Regions from separate parts of the Chryseobacterium sp. UF-81 genome, predicted to be linked through region 1. Evidence: riboswitches for the same ligand, from Rfam matches in the RefSeq annotation. Region 1 holds a riboswitch; each other region holds the start of a gene.

Region 1 (7,701 bases):
ACAAACTGACACCCTGTCGGGAGGGGAATCCCAACGGATAAAAATGGTAAAACAGCTGGGTAACAGCCTGGTAGATCTGTTGTATATTTTTGATGAACCCAGTATCGGACTCCATCCTAAAGATATTGACCACATTGTAGACATCATCAAAAAAATAAGGGATAAAGGCAATACCGTCTTAATTGTTGAGCATGACCCGGATCTTATCAAAATAGCTGATCTCATTGTTGATATGGGACCTGATTCAGGGAAAAACGGCGGTGAAATTATGTATCAGGGAACTTTTAATCATTTAAAAAATGCAAAAGGTAAAACAGCCGGCTATTTCAACAAAACCCGTACTTATAATAAAACTCCGAGATCTGCAAAGGGTGATCTGGAAATAAAGAATGCCCATCTTCACAACTTAAAAAATGTGAGTGTAAAAATACCTAAAGGCATAATGAATGTCGTAACCGGCGTGGCGGGATCTGGGAAAAGCACTTTAATTAATAAAGTTTTACCCTTGTCCTATCCGGTAACCGTAGTAGACCAATCTGTTTTTACAGCCAGCAGCCGTTCAAACCTGCTAACATATCTCAATCTGTCAAATACTGTCAGAAAACTCTTCTCCATTGCCAATAATGTTTCTGAAAAGCTTTTCAGCCGCAACGGTGAAGGTGCCTGTTCCAATTGCAGGGGATTGGGTGTGGAAAAAATAGATCTTGCTTTTATGGATGATATTGAACAGCCCTGTGAAGTCTGCCACGGATCAGGATATAAGCCTGAAGTTTTACAATATCTATACCATGGTAAAAATATTGCTGATATCATGAATATGACCGTTCTGGAAGCCCTGCAGTTTTTTCCGGGGCCCGGATTTGAACATGAGCTCAGCCTGCTGATTAAACTGGGACTGGATTATCTGACTCTGGGACAAAGGCTGGACAGCTTCTCCGGAGGTGAAAGACAGCGTTTAAAGCTGACTAAAGAGCTGAGCCATACAGATAAAATCATTGTTCTGGATGAACCCAGTACCGGCCTCCATCCTATTGATAATGAAAAGTTGCTGTCTTTCTTTGATGAACTGGTGAATAATGGCAATACCCTCATCGTCATAGAACATAACCTGGATATCATAGCTCAGGCAGACTGGATCATTGATATCGGCCCCGGAGCCGGAAAACTGGGCGGCACTATTGTATTCGAAGGGACTGTGGAGAACCTTTTATCAGCAAAGCATTCTGAAACTTCTGCTTATTTAAGAAAACATCTGGAAGCATAGGATGCTGTAATTCCCTTATTTTATAAATCATTTTATAATCCTGTAGATTTTAAAGGTAATTTTAAATGTCTGTTGGAAAAGAAATATTAATTTAGCACTTAATATAATGAAGCCAGTCAGGCATTATCACTTAATATAACATAGAACAAGCCCAATGCAGAATCCGAACATTAGTATTCTTAAAACAGAAATTTTATCCGATAACTGGTATACTTTAAACAAAGTGACCTACACCATTGCCAAAAAAGACGGAACAACAGAAACCCAAAGTAGGGAAGCTTATGACAGAGGAAACGGAGCGGTTATTCTGCTTTATAATAAAATTTCAGGCACGGTGATCTTAACCAGGCAGTTCAGGCTTCCTACTTTCGTCAATGGCAATGCCACAGGGATGCTTATTGAGGCGTGTGCCGGCCTTTTGGATAATGACAACCCCGAAGACTGTATAAAAAGAGAGACAGAAGAGGAAACAGGCTATAAAATTTCAAAAGTAGAGAAAGTATTTGAGGCCTATATGTCTCCCGGATCCGTAACGGAAATCTTACATTTTTTCATCGCTGAATATTCTTCTGAAATGAAGACCGCAAACGGTGGCGGACTTGAAGAGGAAGGTGAAAATATTGAAGTTTTAGAACTTTCTTTTAATGATGCCCTTGCTATGATAGACAGCGGAGAAATCATGGATGCCAAAACCATCATGCTGCTACAGTATTTACGCATCAAACGCATTGTATAGTAATAACAAACGGTGTGAAACATACTTATAGCCGCCTATTGCTAAAACTATTTTAAAAGGATGACAATTAGGATCATCAGGATATTTGCTGCCGCAGCCATCTTTATTTTCAGTATTCTGATGCTGAAGACGATCTCCCAATATACAGGTTTTGATAAAAATGTGGGTTTTCTCATGTTTAAACAGAAAGTGGTCAGTAATCCGTATTGGATGACATTTTTTTACATTCACATTTTTTCAGTCACGCTTTGTTTATTGGCTGGACTCACTCAGTTTTCAAACCGGTTTTTAAGTGAAAACACAGCACTTCACAGATGGATAGGAAAAATTTATGTTTACAATATTCTGATCATCAATGTTCCGGCATGTTTTGTATTGGGATTATTTTCAAATGGTGGAATCATCGGGATTACAGGATTTATGCTTCAGGATATTCTCTGGGCTTATTTTACGATTGCTGCAGTTCTCTTCATTAAAAAAGGGAATATTGTAAGGCACAAAAAATATATGATCCTAAGCTATGCAGTTACCACTACAGCTATCACTTTCAGGATTATAAAGAATCTATTCTATCAGGAAAATCTGCATGATTATGAGCTGTTTTATGGACTGAATGTCTGGGTTTCCCTGATTCTCAATCTTGCAGCAGCTTATTTTATTTTCAGAAGCCAAGCATTATCTCTCAAAACTTACGTTCATCATCAAAATAATAAATGAGATAAACAGCAACAATGCATAGGAGATAATGAAGATCAAACCATTCAAGACTATTCTGTGTTGAGACTTTGCTGTCCACCGGTTAAAAAACCGCATCACCAGATAAGATAATCCAGCCAGGATCAGTAAGGTAAAAATAAAAAAAACAAAGCTCGAATCCATAGATATTAATTTATACCAAAACTATTATTTTTAAATTTAAAAACATAATAAGATCTCTAAATTAAACCCAGGTTCAGAATATTTCCGAATAAAGCCTACAACAAAATATATGAAAAAATTACTTTTTACACTCTCATTTGCTCTTTCTGCAATGGTATCAGGACAGAAAACTTCTGGTAAAACCGGTAATCTGGTACTCTACTCTTACCAGACCTTCAACTGCGATAATAAAGGATATTTTGATCCAAAAAAATATAAAAAAGAGGAAATAGACGGGATTTTTAAGCTTCTGTATAAGTTCAACAGTGGTTTGTTTGACAATCATACGGTCTTTAAACTCCCGGATCTTGAAGATGTCCGAAAAAATAAAAACATCTATCTGCAGCAACTGGAAAAACAGTATCAGGAAAAGAAAAAAGAACTGTATGGTATACAGGTCATCAATCTTCCGGAGTGGACAAAGCTCCGCCAGGAAACTATTCAGATTTTTGAAAATGAATATCAGCTGAAAAAGGAAGAGCTTATTGCCTACTCTGATCCTGCATCACTAAAAAACAGCAGATATTACAATACCTGCAAAGAATATATTGACGCGGTTTCTTCTCCCGACAAGCAGAAAATGTACGCCGTCTGGAAAAACTTTGTCGAAGCCAAAAGCAAAGATAATGCTGACCCGCAATTAGTAATCGATAAATTCAAAGCCCAGTTCAACGATCCGAAGAAAGATGATTATGCGCTGATTCAATTGATCGGTTTCGGCTTTTACAACTGTGCCAACGGAAGTTTCAGGCCAGATCCTAATGACGAGGGAACGCTCTATGAAAAATTTGACAAGCTCTTTACAAAGCTAAAGCAGGATTGTGATGAACCATAATTTTATTTAATGATTCAAAATTTAATGATTTAAAAATCAGGCAGCATTCGTTTTCGGATGCTGCTTTCTGTTTCTGTAAGAAATTTCTATTATTGAGCCTGAAAAAAATGATTGGCTTTTATTTCAGACAACTGAACCGATGTGGAAGGAATTCCAAATTTTATCAGCCTGTCAATAATATTTTCGAGATGGGAGCTGTCTTTTAAAACACAATCAGCAATGAGGCAGTATCCCCCGGTGATCCTTTTACAGCTGATAATTTCGGGGAACAGTTTCAGGTGATCGATAAATATTTTAAACTCATCATTTTTAAACTTCAGGTGAATAATCACTTTCAGGCTGTAACCTAGAAGGGCATAATCAATATCTGCTGTAAAACCTTTGATAACTCCGGTGTCGGTAAGGTTCTGCACCCTCTCTTTTGTGGCAGACTGGGAAAGAGAGATGCTACGTCCTATTTCGGCATAGCTTAACCTGGCGTTTTCAGTCAATAACCGTAAGATTTTATAATCAAATTCATCTAAAACTATTTTCATTGCATTTTTAAATTAAATCAGTAGAAATCATCAAAATTATAAAATTTCACCATTAAATCCACTTTAAAATCACATGAATTAGACGGAAATTTGACATAAAAAAATTATGACAACAATTGAACTTTCAGACAATGGAAACACACCATTTGAAAAGCTGATCGGGCACAATCCGGAAATACTTGCTAACTGGAACCGTCTTGAAGAAACTTTTTTTAAAAATGCAACCTTAGATCCCCGTTTACTCGAACAGGTGCGAAGGGCTCTTGCTTTTGGAAATGGCTGTGAATACTGCATGGTAAAAAACGGAAGGCCCGATTTCAGTCAATCAGATCTTAAAATTTCTGTAGCGGTAAGTTTCGCAGAGCTATTCTGTACAGATCACCGTTCCATACTCAAGAGTCATTTCAGCATGCTGAGCGAATTCTTTTCCGAAAAAGAAGTTTCAGAGCTTTGTACGTTTATCAGTTTTATCAGTGCTTCCCAAAAACTGGGGAAAATTTTTAACCTGACAGAAGAATATCAAAAAAATGCAGTGATAGAAATGGAACAATTGAATTTATTTAAGGATTTAAAAATTTAAGGATTTAAAAATCAGGCAGCATTCGTTTTCGGGTGCTGCTTTTGCTTCTAAATACTTACCCCATGAATATTTTTTACCTCAGCCATCACAAAGGTGCTGTGTGCACTTCCGATGGAATCCAGTGAGCCCAGTTTATTAAAGACAAAATCCTGGTAATGTTTCATATCCCTTACCTGAACTTTAAGGAGAAAATCGAAGTCTCCAGAAATATTATAACATTCAGCAATTTCATCGATCTGTAAGATATCTTCAACTAACTGATTTCCGACAGAACGGTCATGTATCTTAAGCTTGATCTGGCAAAAAACGGTAAATCCCCGGTTCAGCTTTTCTGCTTCCAGAACGGCTGCATAATGCTTGATATATCCTTCCTGCTCCAATCTTTTCATCCGTTCGAAAACAGGGGAAGGTGAAAGATTTATTTCTTTTGCAATCTCTTTTACGGTCAGTTTAGCATTCTTTTGCAGGATTCTGAGCAATTGCAGATCCCTTTCGTCAAGTCTTTCCACAGAATAATATTCTTTTTGAGGTTATGTTTTTCAAATGTACAGAATATTTAACTCTATAACACCCATCAAACAAAATTATATTCTGAATTTTAATAATTCTACCAATCAATCCACTTAATCAATACCTTTGGCTAGATTTTGTTCTTTAACATTCTTCATCAGACAGAAGAGGTTTTACATAACGTAAATTAATAGGGAATCGTGTGAGAATCACGAGCTGTCGCGCAACTGTAAGTAGCACAACAAAAGTTTTTATCCAGAATATCCACTGCCAACAGCGGGAAGGATGATAGAAGCCGTTACAAGCCAGGAGACCTGCCTGTTCTGAATTGACAATGCTTTCGCGGTCTGAAGCTTTTAGGTCATACAGATGATACATTTTGAACGTTTAATTGTGAATGATTTGATTTTAAACGCAAATATTTTTTTATAAAAACTCCTTATTTTTAAGGAGCAAAGAACTGCAACTTTATCGCTGATGAAGCTTATGGATAAAACCTCCGCTTCAGAAATTAACTCTTTGCCCTCTTAGAATATAAAGCATGTTGAATTAAAACTTGGCGTCAAAAAAAGAACCTTTAAGCCAATTCTCTTATTTAAAGGAAATAACGTTTTACTGTATCTACTTTGTTCCTAAAACTCTCTCTCCGAAAGTATTCTGAAGCATTATAAAAGAACTTTTAAAATCATGATTGTTTAATTTAAAAGTTTAAAAACATGCAAACACACATTCTTGGCAGCCCGCGTATTGGCCGCCACAGAGAACTCAAAAAAGCCTGCGAGCAGTATTGGTCAGGCAAGGCATCATTAAATGAACTCCTGGAAACCGGGAACAGCATCAGCCTTCAAAACTGGAAACTGCAGCAGGAAGCAGGAGTAGACCTTATCCCCTGCAATGACTTTTCTTATTATGATCAGGTTCTGGATATGACCCTGACTGTCGGAGCAATTCCGGAACGCTACAAAGAGATTGCCTTAAGAGCATCCGATTCTGAACTTGACCTGTATTTTGCAATGGCAAGAGGCTACCAGAAAAATGGCCTCGACATTACCGCCATGGAAATGACAAAATGGTTTGATACCAATTACCATTACATCGTTCCTGAATTTCAGAAGAACCAGCAGTTCGGATTATTTTCTAAAAAAATCATCAGTGAATTCCTCAGGGCAAAGCAAGCCGGAATAAATGCCAAACCTGTGATTATAGGACCTCTCACCTATCTTCTTCTGGGAAAAGAGAAAGAAGAGGGTTTTGATAAACTGGACCTCATAGAAAATCTGCTTCCGGTATACATTGAAATTTTAAAAGAGCTTGAAAAAAACGGAGCGACATGGATTCAGTTTGACGAACCGTTTTTAGGTCTCGATCTTACTGAAAAAGCAAAAGAAATTTACCAATCTGCTTATGATGAAATCAGAAAACAGTTTCCGGACCTGAAATTCATTGTAGCGACTTATTTTGAAGGCTTAAAAGACAATCTTTCATTAGCAGCTTCACTTCCTGTGGATGTTCTTCATATTGATCTGGTACGCTGCCCTGAACAGCTGGATGAAGTCTTACATACCATTCCGGATACTTTAAGCCTTTCTTTGGGAATCGTTGACGGAAGAAATATCTGGAAAAACGATTTCAGCCGATCTCTGACTTTTATTCATAAAGCTATAGAGAAAATAGGTTCTGAAAGGGTCCTCATCGCTCCATCCTGTTCACTCCTCCACTCACCTTTCGATCTTGATCTGGAAACGAACGAAAAGACACTGTCTCCTGAAATCAAACAATGGATGGCTTTTGCAAAACAAAAAGTCTCCGAAATTGTTACGTTAAAAAAACTCGCTTCAGAAAATCCGGATTACAATGCTTTACAAGAATTAGCTGAAAACAAAAAGGCGATTGAAAACCGTAAAACGTCAATTTTAATTCATAATCAGGAAGTAAAAAACCGTGCTGATGTGACCACCAAAGAAGATGCACAAAGAAACAGTTCTTTCAATATAAGAAAAGAAAAACAACAAAAAGTGTTGCAACTTCCTTTGTTCCCGACAACAACCATCGGCTCGTTTCCACAGACAAAAGAAGTAAGAACATGGAGATCAAAATTTAAAAAAGGTGAACTGACTGCTGAACAATATGATGATCTTCTTAAAAAAGAGACGGAAAGAACCATCCGCTGGCAGGAAGAAATCGGGATTGACGTTCTGGTTCACGGAGAATTTGAGCGAAATGATATGGTGGAATATTTCGGGGAACAATTGGAAGGGTTTGCCTTTACTCAAAACGGTTGGGTGCAAAGCTACGGAAGCCGTTGTGTGAAACCACCGGTGA
Region 2 (7,701 bases), on a different contig from region 1:
AAACAAAAACATTTATCCCATATTTTTTGGCTGAACCTTCCTGTTTTTTTACCTTTATACACGGGTTTTATGCCCTGATGAATTATGGAAAACATTATCGAAATTTTAAAATCCGGCGGAACCATTCTTTATCCTACAGACACCATCTGGGGAATCGGGTGTGATGCCACCAATATAGAAGCTGTCAATAAAATATTTGACATCAAAAAAAGAGAGAAAAACAAATCTATGATTATTCTGGTGGAATCTGAAAAGAGACTTCAGGACCTCGTGGATGTTCCGGAAATGGCATGGGAAATCATTGATCTTAGCGAAAAACCGGTAACTATTGTTTATGAAAACCCCCGTGGACTTCCAAAGGAACTCCTTGCTGAAGACGGAAGTATAGGAATCAGACTGATAAAAACAGATTTCTGTAAAAAACTGATCACTAAACTGAACCGGCCTTTAGTTTCTACTTCTGCCAATTTCAGTGGCGATAAAAGTCCAATGAAATTTTCCGATATTTCTCCGGAAATTATTAAACTGGTAGATTATGCGGTAGAGGAAGACAGGGAAAAAGTATCAAAATATTCAGGCTCTTCGGTAATAAAAATATGGAGTGACAACAGGATTAAGGTTCTTCGTGAATAATATCCTGCAATAATTCTTTCAATTTAAAATCTTGTCAATATATATCGGCAGGATTTCTTTTTTTTAATTTCTATCTTTGCATTCTTCAACTGATAAAAGACCTGCCATGAACCACCAAAAATTTGCTGAAGAATGGATCCATACCTGGAATTCGCATGATCTTGAAGATATATTGTCTCATTATGCCGAGGATATAGAGGTGACAACACCAATGATTGCCTTGGCTACAGGAGGAAAAGATAATACATTGAGAGGAAAAGAAGCAGTCCGTGAATACTGGAGAAAAGCACTGGACAAATTTCCCGATCTGAATTTTGAACTGATAAGGTCAACTGCAGGTGTAAATTCGGTAGCATTGTTTTATAAATCTATTATGGATAAACATGCTGTGGAAGTCATGTTTTTTGATGATGAAGGAAAAATTAATAAAATGTATGCCCATTATGATTAATGGAAAAGATACATTGAAAGAAAAAGACGATCTATTTATTAAAGATGAAAATTAATCTTACCCAAAATAAAAATTTAAAGCTGTTCAAGATCATTGCTGATGCTGCGGAAAAAAATAACCAGTCCGTATACATTGTTGGCGGTTATGTCCGTGATCTTTTAATGAAGAGAACAGCATCTACAGATATTGATTTTGTGACAGAGCAAAGCGGTATTGAGCTTGCACAGACCGTTGCGAATGATATTGATCCTAAATTAAAAGTTTCGGTCTTCAAAACTTACGGAACAGCCATGATTAAATACAAAGATCTTGAGCTGGAATTTGTAGGAGCCAGAAAAGAAAGTTATACAGAGAACAGCAGAAAACCAGAGGTAGAAGGCGGAACGCTGGAAGACGACCAGAAAAGAAGAGATTTCACCATTAATGCGATGGCGATTTCTTTAAATAAAGCTAATTTCGGAGAACTGATAGATCCTTTCAACGGAGTTGCCGATCTGGAGAAAGGAACTTTAAGAACCCCTTTGGAGCCGGCGCAAACCTATTCTGATGATCCGTTAAGAATGATGAGAGCTGTTCGTTTTGCCTCAACATTAAATTTTGTCATTGAAGAAAAATCACTAAACGCTATAAAGCAGGAAGCAGAAAGGATCAAAATCGTTTCTATGGAAAGAATCATGGTTGAACTCAACAAGATCATGATGTCCAGAAAACCCTCTGTAGGATTGGGATTAATGGAAGAGACGGGACTTTTAAAACTGATCATTCCTGAGCTGATCGAGCTGAAAGGAGTAGAAGAAGTGGAAGGGCAGACCCATAAAGATAATTTCTATCACACGCTGGAGGTAGTAGACAATATTTCAGAAAATACAGATAATCTTTGGTTACGCTGGTCTGCATTGCTGCATGATGTCGGTAAAGCGCCAACCAAAAAGTTTGTGGAAGGAACAGGCTGGACTTTTCATGGCCATGAGTTTTTAGGCTCAAAAATGGTCAAGACCCTTTTTCACAGATTGAAACTGCCGTTGGGAAATGATATGAAATATGTCCAGAAAATGGTGAAGCTTTCATCACGTCCTATTGCCCTTATTACAGATGATGCTTCGGACTCTGCATTGAGAAGACTTTTATTTGATGCCGGCGAAGACCTGGAAGATCTGTTTACCCTGTGTAAAGCAGATATTACCACCAAAAATTCCAAAAAGCAGGACAGATTCAAGAAAAACTTCGAATATGTAGCAGTGAAGATCAAAGAAGTGGAGGAGAAAGATCAGGTACGTAATTTCCAGCCGCCAATCACAGGAGAAGAGATTATGCAGATGTTTGATCTGAAACCCGGAAAAGAGATCGGAATCCTTAAAGAAAAAGTAAAAGAAGCCATCCTGGAAGGTGAGATTCCCAATGATAAGGAAGAAGCTGAAAAATTTGTTATTGCAGAAGCTGAGAAGTTAGGCTTAAAGTATAATTAAAATTTAAATTTTAAAAAAAAGGTTTCGGCGGGACTTTGTCCCGCCGAAACCTTTTTAATCAGGTGAAAACAAAATCAGGCCGCTTCGGAGAAGCGGCCTGAAAAAAAACACAAATGATGAAAAAAAATAAAATTTATAAATAATACCGAAGTATTAATGTTTTAGTTTGCATAAACTGAATTTGAGCCTATACCCGTTGTAAACGATCTGATGATAGCACCTGAAGTATTGTAAACTACAATTTTACTGGCCTGTGTAAATCCATTGGAATCAGAAGTAAAAATTTTGTCATTGATCACGCTGAAGCCGTATAAAGCAGAATACGCATCAACACTGTTTGCTACAGTAAACAACGGTGATGCAGGTGCTGTTGTAGCGGCCATATCCATCTTGTACACGTTTTTTCCTGAAGTGAAATAAAACTTACCATTAGCAATTTCAAGATTCGTAGCATTGGCAATACCTGTTAAAGTCGTTGTTTTTGTGATGCTTCCTGTGCTTGAGATTTCGTAGATATAAGAATCAGCAGTTCCTGCAGCGATGGCATACACATTCTGGTTGCTTGAAATGATCTTGTTGATATTTCCGGCTGGCAAAGTGATCGTAGACTGAACATTGTTGGTAGAAGTGTTGATGTAAGAAATTTTGTTTCCAAAACCAAATGAAGCATTCTGTACAAAGATATTGTTTCCGGCTTCTACAATTCTTTCAGCAGCATCTGTGAAAGTGATTTTTTTGATAAAAGAACGGTCTGAAGCTTTATAGATGCTTACATACTTATCACCTAAATATTTATCGTTCGTTACATAAATATTGTTGTTGGCAAAAGCCATATATCGCGGGGAATTAAGTTCAGCGGTAATCTCGCCATTCGCTTTAAAATTATAACGGTTTGCGATCTGGATTTTATTGGAATTGTTCAATAGCAGATAAGCATTTTCACCATTGAAAGCAATCATCTGTAAAACATCACCTAATTTCGCTCCTCCGTTGTTAAGGGCAAAAACGTTATCTTGTTTAAGGTTCAGGTCTGCACTTACAAACGTTACGTCACCCTCAGGTTTTCCGAAAGTACCTTCATTAGCGATTAAAAAACCGTTGCCATAGAATATTTCCTGCTCATCATTATTATCACTGCTACAGGACACGATGCCCAAAAGGAGTGTAAAAGCAAAAAGAAGAGGTAGAAGTTTGTTCAGTTTCATAATATTTTTAAGTTTAAAAATTAATAGTTGCATAAATACTGTAATTCCTTTTCGGCATCGGATACAGGGATACCGTCTGATAAATTGTATTGGTAACATTGTTCACTTTAAATCCCAAAGTGTATTTCTTGAAGAGTGCGGCAGAAACTCCGGCATTTAAAACAAAATAAGGATCAATAGCTGTAGACCTTTGTTCATCCGTAGTCGTATAAGTAAGACCGTTGAAAAGTCCCTGGACATACAAATTAAGGAAAGAATAGCCGTACTCAATATTTCCGACAGCTTTATGGATCGGAACATACATCATCTGCATTTCAGTATTTTTGTTGACAGATTTTGAATAAGTGTATCCTGCGTCCAGCTTCAGGGCATGTTTTCCGAATTTCTTATTCCACTTAACCTGTGATTCCAAACCATACGATTCAACTTTATACGTATTCACGGGTGCCCAGTAACCATAAGAGGTAGGAAGCCAGTTGATGAGGTTTTTGATGTCCATGTAATAAGGACTTAATGTAATTTTAAAATCTCCTAAGCTGAACTCATGGCTCATGTCAATATTCGTGGACGTTTCAGGAAGCAGATCCAGATTTCCTCCCGGCTGCCAGTAAAGATCATTAAAAGAAGGATACCTGAAATTTCTTGAAAAGCTTACGCCTATACGATACCATTGTAAAGCATCCCATTTTCCCGAAAAAGAATACAGAAGAGGTGAAGAAATATCCTCCACGAAATCCTTCTTGATGCCGGCTTCAAAACGAAGCTCCTTGGTGACAAAATATCTTATTAAGCCGGATAGGGAACCCACATTTCTGCTGATAACCCCAATTCCGGATTGACTGTTTTTGTCCGATTGATAGCCTTCACCCTTATTCACCTGAAATTCTCCAATAGCATTAATGTTGATCTTAGGAGTGATGAAATAGTTGAAATCATTTTTGAAAATATAATTTTTTCCCTCTGCACCACTTGTTTTAGGTTGGTTAAGACCTGAAAAATACTGGAAATTATCTTCCGTATAAGCAGCTTTTAAGCTGTTCGAAAGATTACCTTTATTAATATCCCATGCGATTAAACTTCTTAAAGTCTGCGCGTTATATTTTGTTCTGTTTCCAATTTGTTCAAAAACAGGATACCGCTGTGAGGCATCGAAGATCTGGTTCTGCCATGAAATCGTCTGGTGATCAGCAATTTTATAAGAAGCTCCGATGTTCACCGAAGTATTATAGTATTTTCCGTTAATATTGTGGAACCCTGTACTTCCTACGACAAACTCAGGAACTTTATAATCATTTTGGCTTGTGAAATAGCTTCCCGAAACCTTAACGCTTAATTTATCATTGCTGAAAGATGCCTGCAGAAAATTATTGTACGTATCAAAAGAGCCCGCCTCCGAATAAACAGAGCCCTTGAAACCCCTGTTGAAATCCAGAATATTATTTAAATGAATGCTTCCTCCGATAGCTCCGCTGCCATAGACAACACTTCCTCCGCCAGCTTTTATATCAATCTGATCATACCCGAAAAGAGGAATATTATTCACATCTCCCTGTCCCAGAAAGCTGGAATTGATGTTGATTCCGTTCCATACAAAAGCAGTCTGCTGAGCTGTTGTTCCTCTGAATGAAGGCGAAGAAACGGCCCCGCGTCCATTTTCTTTAACATAAATAGAAGACTGGAAACGTAAAAGCTCAGAAAGATTGGTTGAATTTTTTTCGAGATCTTTTGGAGTGATCCTCTGTACCGGATGAAAAAGTTTTGCCTTGCTCATCTGGCTGTCGAAAATATAAATGGTGTCAACTGCTTTCTCCTGTCCGAAGAGAAAGCTGCCGTAAGACGAACAAAGCAGTAATAAAGACCTTTTTATATTCATACTATTTTACTTTTCCTCCGAAAGTAATGCGTTTTTAGTTATAATTTTGGCAGGTCTCCTGACTTTCGCTTTCTGCACCTTCCCGTATAAACAGTGGTTTTTTGCAGAAATCTTATTGCGATTTACAGTTGCGGGGACAGTTTGGGAGTCACACCCAATTCCCTATTATTTCCAAAATGCTGGAAACCAAAATTTTTGCAAAGATAACTTTTTAAATTTATTGCGCAAAAAGGCAAAAAGTCAATTGTGAATGGTCAATTGTGAATAGGGAATTTTGCTTCGCAGAGAAATTTTTTAAAATGTATAAATGATCAGTATTGAACATGACAGTACAAAATTGAAAATAATTATTAAATTATCAATTCACATGCGAAGCAAATTCACCATTGACAAAACTCCAGGATCTGATTCTTAAATGCAAACCAAAATTCCCTATTCACAAAATTTCACTTCTACAAAAACGATGAATCAAAATAGAACGGCAGCAGATCTTTAATAGAATGCACCTTTACCACTTCATCATTCATGCTTGAAAAATAAAGGAGGATGTCTTCGTTCTGTTTCGTTTCATATTCTATCAGACTTTGACGGCAGGCTCCACAAGGTGGAATCGGAGGGTTTTTCTCATGAAATTCCTTAGGACCTCCCACGACAAAGATTTTTTTCACCTTGACATCCGGAAAATTGGCTGCCACCCAGAAAAGAGTTGTTCTTTCCGCACATAACCCTGATGGATAGGCTGCATTTTCCTGGTTATTACCGGAATATATTTCACCATTTTCCAGTAAAACGGCACATCCTACAAGGAAATTCGAATAGGGCGCATAAGCATTTTCACGGGCCTGTATTGCTCTTTCAAATAAGGTTTTTTCTATATTGTTCAGTTCACTGCTGTTTTTAAAATGCTCGTAACTGATCTGTATGTCTTTTTTCATATATTAGTAAGACTAAAAAGGGGGCCAAATTTACTTCTTTTTCATCACTTCGACAATGTTTTTTTTATTCATGATTAAATTGAAAATCAAAAGGTAAAATGTTATACACACCAATAAAATTTAGAAATATAGAACTGAAAAACAGATGGGTAATGTCTCCTATGTGTATGTATTCATGCGAAAATGGATTGGCCAATGACTTCCACTTTGTACACTACGGAAGCAGATCCCAGGGCGGGACAGGGCTTATCATGGTTGAAGCCACGGGAGTAGAGCCACGCGGAAGAATTACCAATCACTGTATGGGAATCTGGAATGATCAGCAGGCAGAAGAGCTTAAGAAAATTGTTGATTTTGTCCATTCCCGTTCAGAAAGTAAAATAGGAATTCAGCTTGCCCATGCCGGAAGAAAAGGCTCCACCTGGAATAACCTGCAGATTCCTGTTGAAGAAGGTTGGGAAACCGTTGCGCCAAGTGCCATTCCCTATCATCCCTCTGAAAGGATCCCGCATGTCCTGACTGCTGACGAGATCAAAGAACAGGTACATTATTTTAAAGCAGCAGCAAAAAGAGCTGTAAAAGCCGGTTTTGATCTCATAGAAATTCACGGCGCCCACGGATATCTTATCCATCAGTTTTTATCACCGCTATCCAACATCAGGACAGATGATTATGGAGGAAGTTTTGAAAACAGAATCCGTTTTCTTTTAGAAATTGTTGATGCTGTCAACGAAGAGCTGGACGAAAATACAGCGCTTTTTGTAAGAATTTCCGGAACCGAATATGCTGAAAACGGATGGAATATTAATGAAAGCGTAAGGCTTGCTGAAGTGTTAAAAGAACATTCCGTAGACCTGGTAGATGTTTCAAGCGGTGGAAATATCCACGGCGCGAAAATACCTGTATTTGATGGTTACCAGGTTCCTTTCTCCGCCCAGATCAGAAAAGAAGCCGGAGTAAAAACCGGAGCAGTCGGTTTGATTACAACGGTGGAGCAGGCTGAAGAAATCCTGGAAAAAGGAGATGCAGACCTCATATTCGTGGCAAGAGAAATCTTAAGGAATCCATATATTGCCGTTCAGGGATCATTTGAAATGAAAGAAGACTGTTTCTTCCCGCACCAATATACAAGAGCAAG
Region 3 (7,701 bases), on a different contig from region 1:
TTCACCTGGGCTTCCCCAATATCAGAGCTGAAAAGAGTTTTTGCGACAATATTAAAAGCGAGTTTATGAAAGAAATCATAAAGATCTATATCCTGCCCAGGTTGGAATGAATGAAAAGCTTTATCAATTTCCTCTTCCATAATTGAAACCAGATTGGCAATTTTCGTTTTGCTGAAACCGGGTTGGATCAGCCTTCTCTGTTTCAGCCAGTCTTTTCCGTTATTCGTTAGCAGACCGTTTCCCAGGTACTTTCCTAAAGTGATGGATTGGATCTCAGATTTGTAATAGTTTTTATGATTTTGCTTTAAAATATATTCTGTGAATTCTTTATCCTGAGAAAAAATAAAGTTCTTATTGGTGAAATTGGTTTTGATGTAGTAGTTATCTCCTGCAATTTCATGGTTTCCGGTAATAACCTCTAACGGATTTTTTATTCCTTTAAATAAAGAATACAGCTTTCTTGTTCCTTTAATTTCCGTCGGATAATTGAATTCTGGAGACATATTATAGATATTTCCATTAAAAATACAACTAATCTCTTATATAAAATAGTTTTCAGCCAAAACCCCTATTTTTGCATAAAATTTGTTGAAAAACTAATGCATAAAAATCATCCATGATCAATACATCTACATCATACAGGTCGTTGTCAGCATTGATACTGCTTGCACCTTTTTGTTTCGGACAATATCATTTTGCCATCGAAGATGCATCCGGGAAATATAATGCAGAGGTTACAGTTGAAGAATGTCAGACTGATGCCTGTAGAAATAAGGCTGCTATCATATTGTTCAGTAAAAGCGGAGAAAAGCTACAGACTCTTGCTTCCGGAGATTTTGTCATGTATTTTGAAAAAGAGGTGAAACCGTCAAGCACCAGTGTAACAACACTAACCCACGGAATGGTCCACGATGCTCCTGTGGTTTTTGGAGATTTCAATTTTGACGGGACGGAAGATGTAGCCATAAGAAACGGCAGTGGCGGAAACTATGGCAGTGCCTCCTTTGATGTGTATGTTTTTAATTCCACAAAGAAACAATTTGTTTTGAGTAAAGAACTTACTGAAATTGCCAGCTCTTATCAGGGAATGTTTGATGTAGATTCCAAACGAAAGCGGTTAACCACTTATGCCAGATCCGGGGCGTCTCTGCATTACACCTACGAATATCAGGTGATTCCCAACAAAGGATTAGATCTGGTTTACGAAAAGATCAGTGATTTCAGTGATGAAAAAACGAAGGTGACCGTTAGAGAAAAGATTAATAATAAATGGATCGTTAGAAAATTATCCAAATAATAAATAAAGGAAATGAAAATACAGAAGGAAATCGATTTTATTCTGGCAGTTGATGCCCTGAAAAATGTACAAAGGAGAAACTACAATGCCGATGATACGAGAAGGGAAAATACAGCCGAACACTCATGGCAGATCATTATTTTGGCCCAGATACTTTATCCATATGCTAAAAACCGCGCGGATATTGATCTTTTAAGAGTAATAAGAATGCTTTCCATTCACGATTTAGTGGAGATAGGGGCGGGAGATACTTTTCTTTTTGATGAACAGGCAATGGTGGGGAAATTTGAGCGAGAAAAAATTTCAGCGCAGAAAATCTTTGGAATCCTTGATGAACCTTTGCGTACTGAGTTTTTTGAATTGTGGCTGGAATTTGAGGAAGAAAAAACACCGGACGCTATTTTCGCCTGCTCTATTGACCGTATCATGCCGTTTATCTTAAATTCTCACACTTCAGGAAAAAGCTGGACGGAAGCAGGTGTTACTGAAAAGCAGATCAGAAATATGCTGGAAAATGCTATCACAAGAGCATCCGATGAGATGGGAGAGGCTTTTGAAATGTTGCTGAGCAGAAGTCTGGAGACTGACAAGGTAGTTCGGTAGATTTATCGCAAAATAAGGAGGAAAGATTTTAAATTGATGTTCTTTAAATGAACAAAGCATTCATTTATCAGAGTGATACAATTTTTACAATACATTGTTTATACTTTATAATAATTTTCGGGCGGCCTTTGGCCGCCCGAAACTTATTTTTTACAATATTCTGATTGGTTTCTTAAACTCATCTATAGCCACAAAAGTGAAATCGCCCACAATAGCTCTTTCTCTTTCATACGAGTACATTTGCTCCGTATAGATTTCTACATTCACTTTCATGCTGGTTTTTCCGACATAGTCAACCTTTCCGATCAGCTCCACAATGGTTCCTGCAGGAATAGGTTTTTTAAAATCGATCTTATCGCTGCTTACAGTTACCACTCTTTTTCTTGCAAAACGGGTTGCGGTGATAAAAGCTACTTCATCCATCAGCTGCATTGCTGTACCTCCGAAAAGGGTATCATAGTGGTTGGTAGTGTTGGGGAAAACTGCTTTAAAAATTCTGGTTTCGGATGCTGCAATTCTTTCTTCTGTAGTCATATTTCATTATTAATTAATGCGAAATGAAATAGATCAAAATAACAGAACAGTGACAGGAATCACAGGAATTCCTGAAGCAGTCCATCAGATCAATAAACTTCAAATCGCGAAAGTTTCTTGTTTAAAGAAATAGGCAGGTCTCCTGACTTGTAACATCTTGTATCTCCTTCCCGTGCGCTGCACAGTGGATCCTTGATAAAGACTTCAGTTACTTACAGTTGCGCGACAGTCCGTGATTTGCACACGGTTCCCTTTTAATCTGCGTTAAGCAGAACCAGTTTCTGTGATGAATTAGCGTTAAACTTTTTCAGGGCAAAAATAAGAATATTAGTGTGAAAAACGGCAATTATTCCGGACTATTGTAAATAATCTGGCTCATTACCTTTCCTTCCTTGATGGTCCAAAGTGTGACATATCTGTTTTCACCAGAGCCATTGATCATATAAAGATAAATATGATCATTGTCAAGAGCCGTTACTCCTACATTGTTGAAGTCCATAGTAGGCTGAAACATATTTTTAATAGCTTCCCTTACAAAAACAGAACCTCTTCCCGGCTGCTGTACTCTGATGGATTTAATCTCTGTCATCCCTTCCGGAAGTCCGTCCTTAATGCCCCATGGTTTTATTTTATCTATTGTAAGGATCTTTCCGTCGGTATCTTTTTCCTGCTTTCTGTAACCGGCATTCGACGGATAAATATCAATAACCACCTTGGTTCTTTGTGAAGTGGGTATTTTGGGATTGCTGTTGTCTGTGAAAATAAGTGATTTCCCGTTCTTGGATTTAGAAGGCGTAAACTGAGGAAGTTGATCTATAAAGGCAATACGCCCTTTATTTACCATTCCTTCCTTCTCAAGATTCTCATATCTTACAAAAGGTTTTTCTTCATCCTGCTTTTCAGGATATTTGATCCATACCCATTCCGTTTCTCCGGGTGCAGGTTTTACATAAACAAATACATCACCTTTACGCATCCGGATCTTGTCTACAATTTTCCTGTAGTCATCCTTGTGGACGCGCACGTTGGCGTAGCCTTCTTCAGCTTTTACAACACCAAAAGGAACTTTATTCTGTCCCTTGACAAATGCCAGAGAAAAAAGGCTGAAAGCGGAAAGGTACAATGCTTTGTTTATGGAAATCATTCTATGAAATTTTTTTGATCCCTCAAATATATAAATTAAATGTTTTTTTGATCAGTAAAATCTTGTTGTGTTTGCTTAAATTATCAATATCCTCTAAACAATTTATAAAACTCTCCATCAGGAACTTGATGCAGATCATTATTTTTTAGCCAATTCACAGATTCTTTACTTAATTGCAAGCTGTCATAATTTTTAGCTTTCACATATTTTTCTTGATCCTGACTGATATCGTAAATGACCTCTCCGGTCTTGTCATCAATCAGAATGCTCCTGCTTTTTGTAACCCCATCCCGATAGTGGGGTTTCAAATATATATACCAGTACGAATTAACATCATTAAATTTTCTGTAAATACGGATGTCAGGGAAGGTGTATCGGTCTGCAATCTTCAAAATATCATAAAAATTCATTTTAAAATGATCATCATGCTCTATTTTTTGAATTAGATCACCCTTTTCAGAGTATGCGTACCATATTCCTACAGGAATTTCAGCAACTTTTAGATTGTTTCCCAGATGTCGTATCGTATGGATTGCACCGTTTTTATAAAAATCAACATAAGTGGAAATGCCGTCTGAAAATTCCTGTGTATAACCTGGGGCTTCTGTCTTTCTTTTATATACCTGATTATCCTTTCTTCCTATAATAGCGGAACTGATTTTTGTATCTTCAAAGCCATAAATTGCTCCTTCTGTTTTCTGTTTATTTTCCACATATATAAAACAGCTGGTATCTTTGCCACCACAGCTTGTTGTGTAAAACATTCCGTTTACCGGCTGTTTTTTCTTTACATCAGCCATAAGACTATTATACGACGGTATGTGTAGAGTCTCTTTTGTTGTATTGGTGCTTTTCATGGTAAGGAAATTTTGTTCCCCTATGTTTTTTGTCTCCTGCGCATAGGCCTGAGAGGATATTAAAATGATAGCAATAAAGCGAAATATTAGGTGCATATTTCTTAGTATTTAAAGTTTTTCGGAAGATAATTAAATTGTTGCAGTTCTTTAAGATCCTTTACCTTTCTCAAATGGGTATCCGAAAGAAGATAAATATCATCAGCCATATTGAATAAGGTCATATAATTATGATCGGAGATAATCATTCCTTTATAGGGTGTCTGGCTTTTAATGATCATTTCCAATTCATCAACATTTTTAGGGGAAACGCCGCTGAAAGGTTCATCCAGTAAAATAAACTCCACGTCTGAATAAGTAATGATCAGGGTTTCAATAATTTTTTTCTCACCACCTGAAAGATTTTTTGATGTTTCGTTCAAAAAGGGTTGTATTATTTTTAAATCACAAAGCTTTTCCGCATTTTCTTGGGTGCAGAATAGTGGGATAAGCTTCCTGATCTTATATTCTTTTGGAAGAAATGAAGATCGCTGAGGCAGATAAGCAATTTTATTTTTCCTGTCGGACAGATTTTTAAGAATAGTGTCATTCAATTTAATAAACTGTGTATCCCCTTTAACTGTTCCAAAGATGATTTCTAATAAAGTAGATTTCCCGCTACCCGCCGGGCCAATAATTCCTGCTGTTTTTCCGGTTTCGCAGCTTAAATAGATATCCTGCAGAATTTTTCTACCGCCGAAAGATTGGGTAACACTATCGATGTGAAGTCTGTTCATAAGAATCGGGTAATGACTTTAATAATTAAACTTAACACTCCCGTGAAACCCCACAAAAACCATTTTGAAAACCCAAAATTGGCATAGAAAAAATATTCATCTTTCAGCCTTATATCATAAATAAAAAAGTGGAGGAGGGGAAGAATCAGGAAAAAATAAAGTCCAAAATTTTCAAAAGTGAATTGAGTACCGAAGCATAACAGCACAGAAAATAACACCGCGGGAATCATTAATTTTCTATAAAAAATCCAAAGGACAGTAAGGCTTTTATCCATGATCCAAAAATAATAAGAAAATTTGATCTGTATACTTCAACATGCAATGTTTTGTAGTTAAAATAAAATAGCGCTGAATGTTCAGCGCTATTTTTATAAGGTTAAAAGTTATACATCATTAAATTCTTTCAAGCTCATCTGCATTAATCGTTGTCTTAAAAGTTCCATAGTTGACGATTACTTTATTTTTAGAAATCTTTTCAATAGTTCCTACGCTGGTACTTCCCGGAATACGGACACGCTGTCCTTCTTTCATCCAGACGGCACGGTCGGTTTTGCGTTTTTCTTCCAGTTTTTCATTGGTTTCAGCTATCTTCTCAATGACATCTTCCTTTTTAAGCTGTTGCGTGATCTTTCTTTTAACCACCTGAAGACGTTTAGATTCATCTTTATCAGCACCTATTTTTCTGAATTTTTCCTGTTCAAGCAGTTTCACAAAATCCTTGACAACATCTTTCCTCGATTTTCCCTTTACATAACTGTCGATGAACGTTTCAATCTTATTTCCAAACTGAAGCTTTCGGTGTTCCTCTTCATACAGTTTTTGGAAGTTGAAAAGCTTTTGCTGCAGCTGTTCGTTCAGCTTCTGGAGATTATCACGTTTGTCTTCTACAGATTCCTTCCTTTCAGCAAGATCGGTTTTCAGTTTTTCAACTTCAAATTTTTCCTGCTGAAGTTTTACGATCGTTTTATCGAGATTCACAATGTCATGCTCTACCTTCTTTTTGGCAGCATGAATGATAAACCTCGGGATCCTGTTCTTTTCTGCTACTTCAAAAGTAAACGAGCTTCCGGCCTGTCCCACTTCCAGTTTATACATTGGTTCCAGCGTCTCTTCATCAAAAAGCATCGCTGCATTTTCAGCATTCGGAAGCTGTTCTATCACCAGTTTGATATTCGTATAGTGCGTGGTAATGATGGCGAAACTCTTTTTATCATAGAAATACTCCATGAAACTTTCTGCAAGTGCACCGCCAAGTTCAGGATCAGATCCGGTTCCAAATTCATCAATAAGCAAAAGGGTATTGGCATCTGCTTCACGGATGATCCCTGCCATTTTTTTAAGCCTTGATGAATAGGTGGACAGGTGATTTTCGATCGACTGATTGTCCCCGATATCCGTCATGATTTTTTCGAAGAAGAACATTTCGGACCTCGGATGTACCGGAACCAAAATCCCGCTCTGAATCATCAGCTGAAGTAATCCAACGGTTTTTAATGTGATGGATTTTCCTCCTGCATTCGGACCGGAAATACAGATAATTCTGTTGTGATCCGTTAATGCCAGGGTCTGTGGGAAAATAGTCTTGTTTTCAGCTTTATTTCTGAGCCATAACAGCGGATGATACGCGTCTTTCAGCTTTAATGTCCTGTGACGGTTGATCTTCGGAAGGATTCCGTTGACAAGTTCAGCAAATTTTGCTTTCGCTCTTGTAAGGTCAAGATCAAAAATATAAATCTGGTATCTCCAAAGCTGAGGCTGGAATTCTGCCAGTTCAGCAGTCAGTTTTCTGAGGATTTTATCTATCTCTTTCTTCTCTTCCTCTTCACTTTCACGCAGCTTGAAGTAGTGCTTTACCACACTGTCCGGCTGGATATATGTGATAGAACCTGTTTTTGAAATTCCTAAAACTCTTCCTGCCACCCTTTTCTTGAACCCGGATTTTACAGCTAAAACCCTTTGATCCTCAATAATGGTTTCGCGGATATCGTCCAGAAAGTCGCTTTGCCCGTAATTAAACAGTGCACGGTTGAAATTCTCCTGAATTGCTTTTTTAGCATGTTGAATTTCAGCTCTGAGCTCCTTTAAAATAGGAGAGGCATCACTTTTTACTTCCCCAAAACGGTTAAAGACCTTATCAATCTTATCAATAATTTCCTTTTTAAATTCCAGCACAGAAACATCACCTATCAGACTAGGGAAGGTCTCGGGCATGGTCGGGAAAAATTTCTGAAGTTTTCCTATCTGTTCGGTTAAAGTTTTTATTTTAATGAAAGCACTGTTTTCCAGACGGTAATTCTCGATCAGCATTAATTTCAGCTCACTTTCGATATCTTCGTATTCATCGAACGGAATTGCATTTGAGCTTTCAAAACTCGAAAGGTATTCCGACGTTTTTTTCAATGAAAGTTCCGCCTCGTCAATTTCCATGGGACGAAGTTGAAGAATTTTTTCTCTCGTTTTCGGAGAATACGCAAATGGAGAGATTTCCGCGAG
Region 4 (7,701 bases), on a different contig from region 1:
AATTGGAATCCGTAATGCACCACCCATTCAAAACATGGCATTCCTGAAAAGGTATATGTGGGACGGCGTGATCCATAATCTGAACGAACAGCCGGTCATACCGATCACGGATGCCAATGAAATGGACAGCTCAATGCCAGAAGTAATTTCTAAATTAAAGGATGATCAGAAGTATAAAAAACTCTTCAAGGCAGCTTATGGTGACGAAAACATAACCGGTGAAAGACTATTGAAGGCTCTGTCGCAGTTTATGGTAAGCATGATTTCCGCAGACTCGAAATATGACAGGGTTAAACAGGGAAAAGAAAATTTTACTGCTGAAGAATCTCAGGGATTAGCTCTTTTTAATCAGAAATGTGCTTCCTGCCACAGCGGAGAATTATTTACCGATGAGAGTTTCAGGAATACAGGAATGTACTACAATACCCAGTTCAAAGATGCCGGGCGTTATCGAGTAACCCTTGATCAGGTGGATTGGATGAAATTCCGTGTACCGAGCCTTAGAAATGTAGAATATACCGCACCCTATATGCATGACGGAAGGTTTTACACGCTGGGAGCCGTCCTTAATTTCTATTCAGATAGTGTGGAGGATAATCCCAATCTTGATCCGCAGCTGAAAAATAACGGGCATGTCGGAATTGCGATGGATACACAGGAAAAACAGCTGATCATCGCTTTTTTGAAAACCTTATCTGATAAAAACTTTATTTCTAATCCAAAATTTGCAGAATGAGCATAAAAAAAATAATATTTATACTAAGTGTTACATTATCATGGGTCTGTAAGGCTAAAACGATCAACGACAGTCTGTATATCGCAGATCCGGTAAACAGTATTGTATTTGATGACTGTGATGCGTGCGGCTGTGCAGCAGGAAACGGTTCCTCCGGTTTTGAATCTTTACTGAATCCACAGTTTATCGGGATCAAATATTTTGCCCAGCATTACAAGGCCAAAGAAAACCTTTTTGTAAAAGACCTCACACAGGATCAGTACTTCAATACCCTGCAGGTTTGGGGTAAAATTCCATTGACTGAAAAATTGAGCGTATATGCCAGCCTGCCATTTCATTTTCATGAAAAGAAAACAATGCAGGGCGATATCAACATCAATGGAATCGGTGATATGAACCTGATGGGAATCTACAGGATTATCAATTCTAAAGATAATTTTCATCAGCTTAGTGGTGGTTTGGGAGTAAAAATTCCTTTGGGGAAATTTGATGAAAAAGGAGCTTCGGGAGTCAATCCAAGTTTTCAGCTTGGAACAGGAAGCTGGGACTATCAGGCCGCTTTGAACTATAAATTTCAAAAGAATAAGCTGGCTGTGCTGGTCAACACAGATTACACGGTAAAAACCGAAAATAAGAAGCATTACCATTTCGGAAACCAGTGGAATTATGCCGCAACAGGTTTTTATCAGCTTGCAGCAAATGAAAAGACTATTTTCTCTGCCAAAGCCGGACTTCAGGGCGAAGTCTATGATAAAAACAGACAGTTTGACGAAGTATTGCCCAAAACAGCCGGAAGCGCTTTATATGGAAAACTCGGTTTTGAAGCTTCGTATAAAAAGTTCAGTTTAGGAGGAGAAGTGATGCTGCCTGCCTATTCCAATCTTGCGGCAGGCGATATCGAAGCAAAATCCAGATTCAGTGTATTTATCAATTTTGGAATTTAATGTAGTTGGCTTCGAGAGCCTCAGCCAACAAATGTGGGTTATTCAATATTCATTATAATAGAAAATAAATTGTACACTCGATTATAATTTCTAAAAAACTGGTGGCTGAGGTTCTCGAAGCCACCAGTTTTAATATATCACTTAACAAATCTGATTTTTTCATAGTATTGAGAATTAATCTATTATGCCATTATTGTATATATTAAGTTATTTTCTATCTTTGCCGCAATCTGGTGCGCTGTAAAAAGCACTTAAAAGGGAATCCGGTGAAAATCCGGGACAGACCCGCTGCTGTAAGCTCCACATCAAAGTTTTTGAAGAGTATATCCACTGTTTTTTTAATGGGAAGGATTTCAAAAACGGAGTAAGTCAGAAGACCTGCCAGAAGATAAACGTTTGATGCTTTCGTGGAATAAAGCTTAGGACAACAACGATTCTGTGCAGTGACAGCTGTGCTTTATCTTTGCTATCTTATATCCATTAGCGTCAGCATTATTCTCAATGAGCTAATGGTCAGAAAATGTACTGCTTCACAGTTTAAAAAAAGTGTTATCACATTATTTGTGGCAGCATCTCAACTTCTATTCTCACAATCCCGAGATACGATCCGGGAGAAAACCATTCTTCCAATTCAGCTTTACAAAAAAGATTTTAGAGAAATTCTTCCCGCACAGGTGCTTTCCGGAGAACAGCTTGAAAGGCTGAACAGCCAGTCGGTGGCTGATGCTTTACGGTATTTTTCAGGAGTTCAGATCAAAGATTACGGTGGAATGGGAGGTCTGAAAACGGTGAATATCCGGAGTATGGGAAGCCAGCATGTGGGTGTTTTCTATGACGGTATCCAGCTGGGAAATGTTCAGAACGGAATCGTGGATCTCGGAAAGTTTTCACTGTACGATCTTGAAGCTATTTCTTTATATAACGGCCAGAAAAGTGAAATTTTTCAGCCGGCAAAGGATTTCGGGTCTTCCGGATCTATTTATCTTCAGCCTAAAATCCCTGTTTTTAAAGGAAATCAGACGACTAATTTGACGCTTAAACTGAAATTAGGCTCCATCAGTTTATTCAACCCTTCCTTCCGTCTGGAGCAGAAGCTTTCAGACAGAGTTTCTGTAAGTTTCAGCTCGGAATTTGTGCAGAGTGACGGATTGTATAAGTTTAAATATGAAAAGAAAAATTCTGACGGCTCTGTTGCCAACGATACCATTGCCAGAAGATATGATTCTTATATCCGTGCGAAACGATTTGAAACTGCTTTAAACGGGACCATAAGCGATGGAAACTGGAGTGTGCGCGGTTACGGTTATATTTCCGATCGTGGAGTTCCCACGGCTATTGTTAATAACAATTTCAAACCTAAAGGTCAGCAGATGCTGGATGAAAACTATTTCGTCCAGGCCAGTTTCCGTAAAAAGTTGTTTCCGAAATTTGAAACGCAGGTCAAAGCTAAATTTGCCTACGACTACACCCGGTTTTTAGATACGGTGAATGTGGCAACAACCGTTCTGCCGATTGATAATTCTTATGTTCAGAGAGAGCTCTATTTTTCCAATTCCAATATTTATTCTGTTAATCAGAACTGGGATGTAAGTGCAAGCTTTGACTTTCAGTATAATAATCTGGATGCCAGCCTGAGGGATTTTTCATATCCTACCCGCTATACTTCGCTCGTGTCTTTTGCTACGACCTATCAGTGGAACCGGCTTAAATTTTTAGGAAGCGTTCTTGGGACTTTTGTACATGAAGACGTGAAAATGAATGCAAAATCTCCAGATAAAACCGAATGGACGCCTTCAGCTTTCCTGAGCTATCAGCCTTTTGATTCAAAAGACTTTACCGTTCGGGCTTTCTACAAAAGAGTGTTCAGGATGCCTACTTTCAATGATCTGTACTACACCATGATCGGGAATGTAATGCTGAAACCTGAATATACGAATCAGTACGATGCAGGTTTTACTTACGAGAAACTCTATGACCATAAAGTGTTTAAAGGAATCTATCTGAAAGTGGATGGCTATTATAATGAAGTAGAAAATAAGATTATAGCTGTTCCTACCACCAATCTTTTCAGATGGATGATGGTGAATCTGGGTGAAGTGAAAATCATCGGGGCAGATGTGAATGTCCAGGCTGAATTTGATATTAATAAATTAAAACTGAAACCTTTGGTAAGCTATACCTATCAGCGTGCCGGAGACTATACTGACAGAAGTGACGACTATTATGGCGACCAGATCTCTTATGTGCCATGGCATGCCCTGACCTTTACCATGATGGCAGACTATAAAGACTGGAGTTTCAATTACAGTTTCATGTACACCGGAGAACGATATGACGCCCAGCTGAATAATATCCGGGCCAATTATCTGCAGCCGTGGTATACCCATGACTTATCCGTTCAGAAAAAATTCAACTGGCATTCTCATCAGATTAAAGCCGGTTTTGAGGTCAATAACCTCCTTAATCAATACTATGACGTGGTAAGGAATTATCCGATGCCCGGAAGAAATTTTAAACTTATTGTAAGCTTTACATTATGAAAAAACTAAATTTTTGCCTGCTGGCTTTTACTCTTTTCTTTCTGTTCTCGTGCAGGACAGATGACAATATAGTTCCCTCGGAGACAAAAGAGGTAAGCACCGGAGAAGATACTCCTATTAAAGGTTTTTATCTTCTGAACGAAGGAAATATGGGCAGCAATAAATGTACACTCGATTATTTCGATTATGCCACAGGAACGTACCGCAAAAATATTTATGGGGAAACCAATGCTTCTGTGGTCAAAGAGCTGGGTGATGTGGGAAATCATATCATGATCTACGGAAGCAAAATGTATGTGGTGGTGAATGTTTCCAATAAAATTGAAGTGCTGGAAGCAAAAACAGCCAAGCGGATCAAAACGATACAGCTCCAGAACTGCCGTTATCTGGCTTTTAAAGGCAATAAAGTTTATGCCAGCAGCTATGCAGGTCCGGTTGAACTGAATCCGAACTCTCCACCGGGAAAAGTAGTTGAAATTGATACCACATCACTGAACATTGAAAGACAGGTGGTGGTTGGATATCAGCCGGAAGAAATAGAAGTGATGGGCGATCAGCTTTTTGTGGCCAATTCCGGGGGGTATATGTTCCCGGATTATGATAAAACCGTTTCCGTCATTGATCTGAATAGCTTTACTCAAACCAAGAAAATTGATGTAGCTATTAATCTTCACCGTATTAAAAAAGATAATTACGGAGATTTATATGTAAGCTCCAGAGGGGATTATTACAACATCCCATCCAGTCTTTTCCTGGTTGATGCTGCTACCGGAACTGTGAAAAAAGATTTTCACGTCGCTGTCAGCGGAATGACCATTGTGAATGACAAGTTGTATTATTATGGAAATGAATTTAATTACAATACTCATTCTTACGTCAAGACCTTCGGAATTATCGATGTAAAGACAGAGCAGGTAATTTCCAATAAAATTATTGACCAGCAGTATGTGGATGAGATTAAAGCTCCTTACGGAATTGCTGTAAACCCTTATACAGGCGACATTTATCTGACGGATGCGAAAAACTATGTGACCACCGGATATGTATACTGTTTCGACAAGACCGGGAAATTCAAGTGGAAAACCGAAGGCGGAAATATCCCTGCCCATTTTGCTTTTTTATATAAATAATCTGATTAGAAAAAATGGAAAGAAAAACCAGAACTATTTTAAAAATTACCTTTCTCTCTTCCGTTCTTTTGGGAACGGCAGCCTGTAAAAGCGACAGTGAAGAAGTAGGGGAAGAAGTGACTTTTCCTACGGAAGTTCTTAAAGAATCTTATAGCATAGACAGGCTTAAGCTTTTGAATATAGATCCGAAAATTGAAGGCAAGCTTACCTGGAGCATTAATGATTCTATTATTTCTGATCATCTGCAGCTGGACTTTGTGAGCCCTGTTGTAAAAACTTACCCTTTGACATTAAGGGTAGAAGTAAAAGGTGCTGTGAAAACCTACAAATCTTCGATTATTGTTAATAAAGAGTTGATCCCTTACAGCAAATACATTGCAGATGTTTTCGAATTCCGTCCTGCTGTTGGCCAGTTTACCAATGATAATCCTACATACACAGCCGGAAATACCGAGGCTGATATGATTAAAAAAGCCAAAGAATTATTGGTAGGTGGCAATTCTATGATGATTACACTTGGCGGTTTTGGTGGTTATGTTGCTTTTGGCTTTGACCATACGATTCCCAACCTTGAAGGGAGAGATTTCAAAATTTTGGGTAATGCTTTTTGGGGAAATAACGCCAATGCAACCAGAACAGGATCCTGCGAACCCGGTATCATCATGGTGGGCTACGATAAAAATAAAAATGGAAAGCCTGATGAAGATGAATGGTACGAAATCGCCGGCAGCGAATATTTTAAAAATACAACAACTAAGAATTACAGCATAACCTACTTCAAGCCCAACGAAACTAAGCCTCCTGTTCCCGGAAGTGAACTTTGGCAGACTGATGTGGAGTATATCAAATGGCAGGATAATATTGGGAATTCAGGATTTAAAACCAAAAATACCTTCCATTCACAAAGCTATTATCCTTTATGGTTGTCAGGCACTTCTTATAACCTGACAGGAACCAGACTTAAGGATAATTATTATGACCAAAGCGGAGTTGGAAATTATTGGGTAGGAACATCTTATGAGTACGGTTATGCCGATAATGCTCCGAATACTGATGAAGCTTCTAATATTGATATTTCCTGGGCTGTAGACAAGAACGGGAACTATGTAAAGCTGCCTGGTATTGATTTTATTAAAGTATACACCGGTATCAATCAGGAAGCGGGCTGGCTTGGAGAAGTCTCTACTGAAGTAGGAGGTGCCTATGATCTGCATTTTAAATAAGAAACAAAATTTAATATATAATTCAAAAAAATGAAAAAGTTTTACCTTTTGGCCATGCTCTTTTTATTTGCGCTCTTTACAAATGCGCAGGTAAAAGTGCAGGGTGTGCCCCGAAATGATATTCAGGGCAACAGCAATCAGCTGAATACGACAGTAACCACTAACATCAATTTCTCCGATATCCAGTATTGGGTGGGAAGTGGTACCAATGAAGCCGCCTTCGTGGTTCAGTGGAACGACAGCAAAAATCCTGATGCTTTGGTATGGGGTTTCAGATGGAACGGAAATGCTACCGGAGAAGATATGCTGAAAGCCATAGCAAAGGCAGATCACAGATTTTTCACATTGTTTTACCCGGGAACACAGTTCGGAACAGCCATCGGAGGAATGGGTTTTGACCTTAATGGACAAAATACCAATGCACTTTATAAAAATGGCAATACAACCTATCCTCTTTACCCTGTAAATGGGATTGTAAACACGGGTGCGTATGATTTTGATGATTTTACTGCTGCAGATGCCGGAGATCATTGGGGATCGGGATGGTATAACAGCTATTGGTCTTATTGGGTGAAAGATCCTGCAGATCCTGATTTTGGATATTCAGGAGTGGGGGCTTCTTCACGTGTGCTTCAGAATGGATCATGGGATGTATGGAATTTTAATCCTGGAATGAATTCTTTTCCTATTTCTTCAACCTTGACACCGGTATCTGCTTATGTGGCTTCTGCTAATTTTACTGACGGCTACTTTATGGTCAATGAAGAATGGTACGGTCATACTAACGGGTCTGTAAATTTCATTGGTAATAACGGACAGATCAATTACCGTGTCTACAGCAATGCGAATAATAATCATGCCTTTGGAGCTACAACTCAGTATGGGACAATCTACGGAGATAAATTCTATTTTATTTCAAAGCAGGCTGCAGACGGTGGCGACACTCAATATACTCCGGGAGGAAGGCTTGTTGTAGCCAATGCACAGACAATGCAGAAAATTGCAGGATTTAACAATATCGGGGGCGGCGACGGAAGATCATTTGTTGGGGTTAATGAAAATAAAGGATACATCGGAGCTTCAAACGGTATTTTTGTATTTGACATCGCGAATATGCAGGTTGGAAGT

Evidence for each region. A riboswitch is a leader RNA that binds a small molecule or an ion and turns the genes downstream of it on or off. The one in region 1 is predicted to bind cobalamin.
Region 2: linked by a shared signal. The riboswitch ahead of AC4IFE_RS00750 (TonB-dependent receptor plug domain-containing protein) and the one ahead of metE (5-methyltetrahydropteroyltriglutamate--homocysteine S-methyltransferase) in region 1 are both predicted to bind cobalamin.
Region 3: linked by a shared signal. The riboswitch ahead of AC4IFE_RS01260 (acyl-CoA thioesterase) and the one ahead of metE (5-methyltetrahydropteroyltriglutamate--homocysteine S-methyltransferase) in region 1 are both predicted to bind cobalamin.
Region 4: linked by a shared signal. The riboswitch ahead of AC4IFE_RS04190 (TonB-dependent receptor) and the one ahead of metE (5-methyltetrahydropteroyltriglutamate--homocysteine S-methyltransferase) in region 1 are both predicted to bind cobalamin.

Annotation. Positions count from the first base shown of each region.
Region 1 covers NZ_JBSIBX010000010.1:142,484-150,184, forward strand. Annotated here, with positions in the region: gene AC4IFE_RS14660 (ATP-binding cassette domain-containing protein) at 1-1,264, shown strand, start outside; gene nudK (GDP-mannose pyrophosphatase NudK) at 1,419-2,000, shown strand; gene AC4IFE_RS14670 (DUF2306 domain-containing protein) at 2,061-2,717, shown strand; gene AC4IFE_RS14675 (hypothetical protein) at 2,989-3,753, shown strand; gene AC4IFE_RS14680 (Lrp/AsnC family transcriptional regulator) at 3,843-4,289, opposite strand; gene AC4IFE_RS14685 (carboxymuconolactone decarboxylase family protein) at 4,396-4,869, shown strand; gene AC4IFE_RS14690 (Lrp/AsnC family transcriptional regulator) at 4,917-5,378, opposite strand; cobalamin riboswitch at 5,531-5,715, shown strand; gene metE (5-methyltetrahydropteroyltriglutamate--homocysteine S-methyltransferase) at 6,096-7,701, shown strand, end outside.
Region 2 covers NZ_JBSIBX010000001.1:141,983-149,683, forward strand. Annotated here, with positions in the region: gene AC4IFE_RS00730 (L-threonylcarbamoyladenylate synthase) at 85-633, shown strand; gene AC4IFE_RS00735 (nuclear transport factor 2 family protein) at 740-1,084, shown strand; gene AC4IFE_RS00740 (CCA tRNA nucleotidyltransferase) at 1,129-2,550, shown strand; gene AC4IFE_RS00745 (DUF5074 domain-containing protein) at 2,712-3,755, opposite strand; gene AC4IFE_RS00750 (TonB-dependent receptor plug domain-containing protein) at 3,769-5,628, opposite strand; cobalamin riboswitch at 5,660-5,834, opposite strand; gene AC4IFE_RS00755 (cytidine deaminase) at 6,081-6,563, opposite strand; gene namA (NADPH dehydrogenase NamA) at 6,662-7,701, shown strand, end outside.
Region 3 covers NZ_JBSIBX010000001.1:258,524-266,224, forward strand. Annotated here, with positions in the region: gene AC4IFE_RS01245 (cytochrome P450) at 1-503, opposite strand, end outside; gene AC4IFE_RS01250 (XAC2610-related protein) at 617-1,297, shown strand; gene AC4IFE_RS01255 (HD domain-containing protein) at 1,310-1,900, shown strand; gene AC4IFE_RS01260 (acyl-CoA thioesterase) at 2,051-2,434, opposite strand; cobalamin riboswitch at 2,550-2,728, opposite strand; gene AC4IFE_RS01265 (hypothetical protein) at 2,781-3,578, opposite strand; gene AC4IFE_RS01270 (hypothetical protein) at 3,662-4,531, opposite strand; gene AC4IFE_RS01275 (ATP-binding cassette domain-containing protein) at 4,537-5,208, opposite strand; gene AC4IFE_RS01280 (endonuclease MutS2) at 5,602-7,701, opposite strand, start outside.
Region 4 covers NZ_JBSIBX010000002.1:258,863-266,563, forward strand. Annotated here, with positions in the region: gene AC4IFE_RS04180 (cytochrome-c peroxidase) at 1-736, shown strand, start outside; gene AC4IFE_RS04185 (transporter) at 733-1,680, shown strand; cobalamin riboswitch at 1,895-2,080, shown strand; gene AC4IFE_RS04190 (TonB-dependent receptor) at 2,190-4,220, shown strand; gene AC4IFE_RS04195 (YncE family protein) at 4,217-5,350, shown strand; gene AC4IFE_RS04200 (cell surface protein) at 5,365-6,573, shown strand; gene AC4IFE_RS04205 (DUF5074 domain-containing protein) at 6,604-7,701, shown strand, end outside.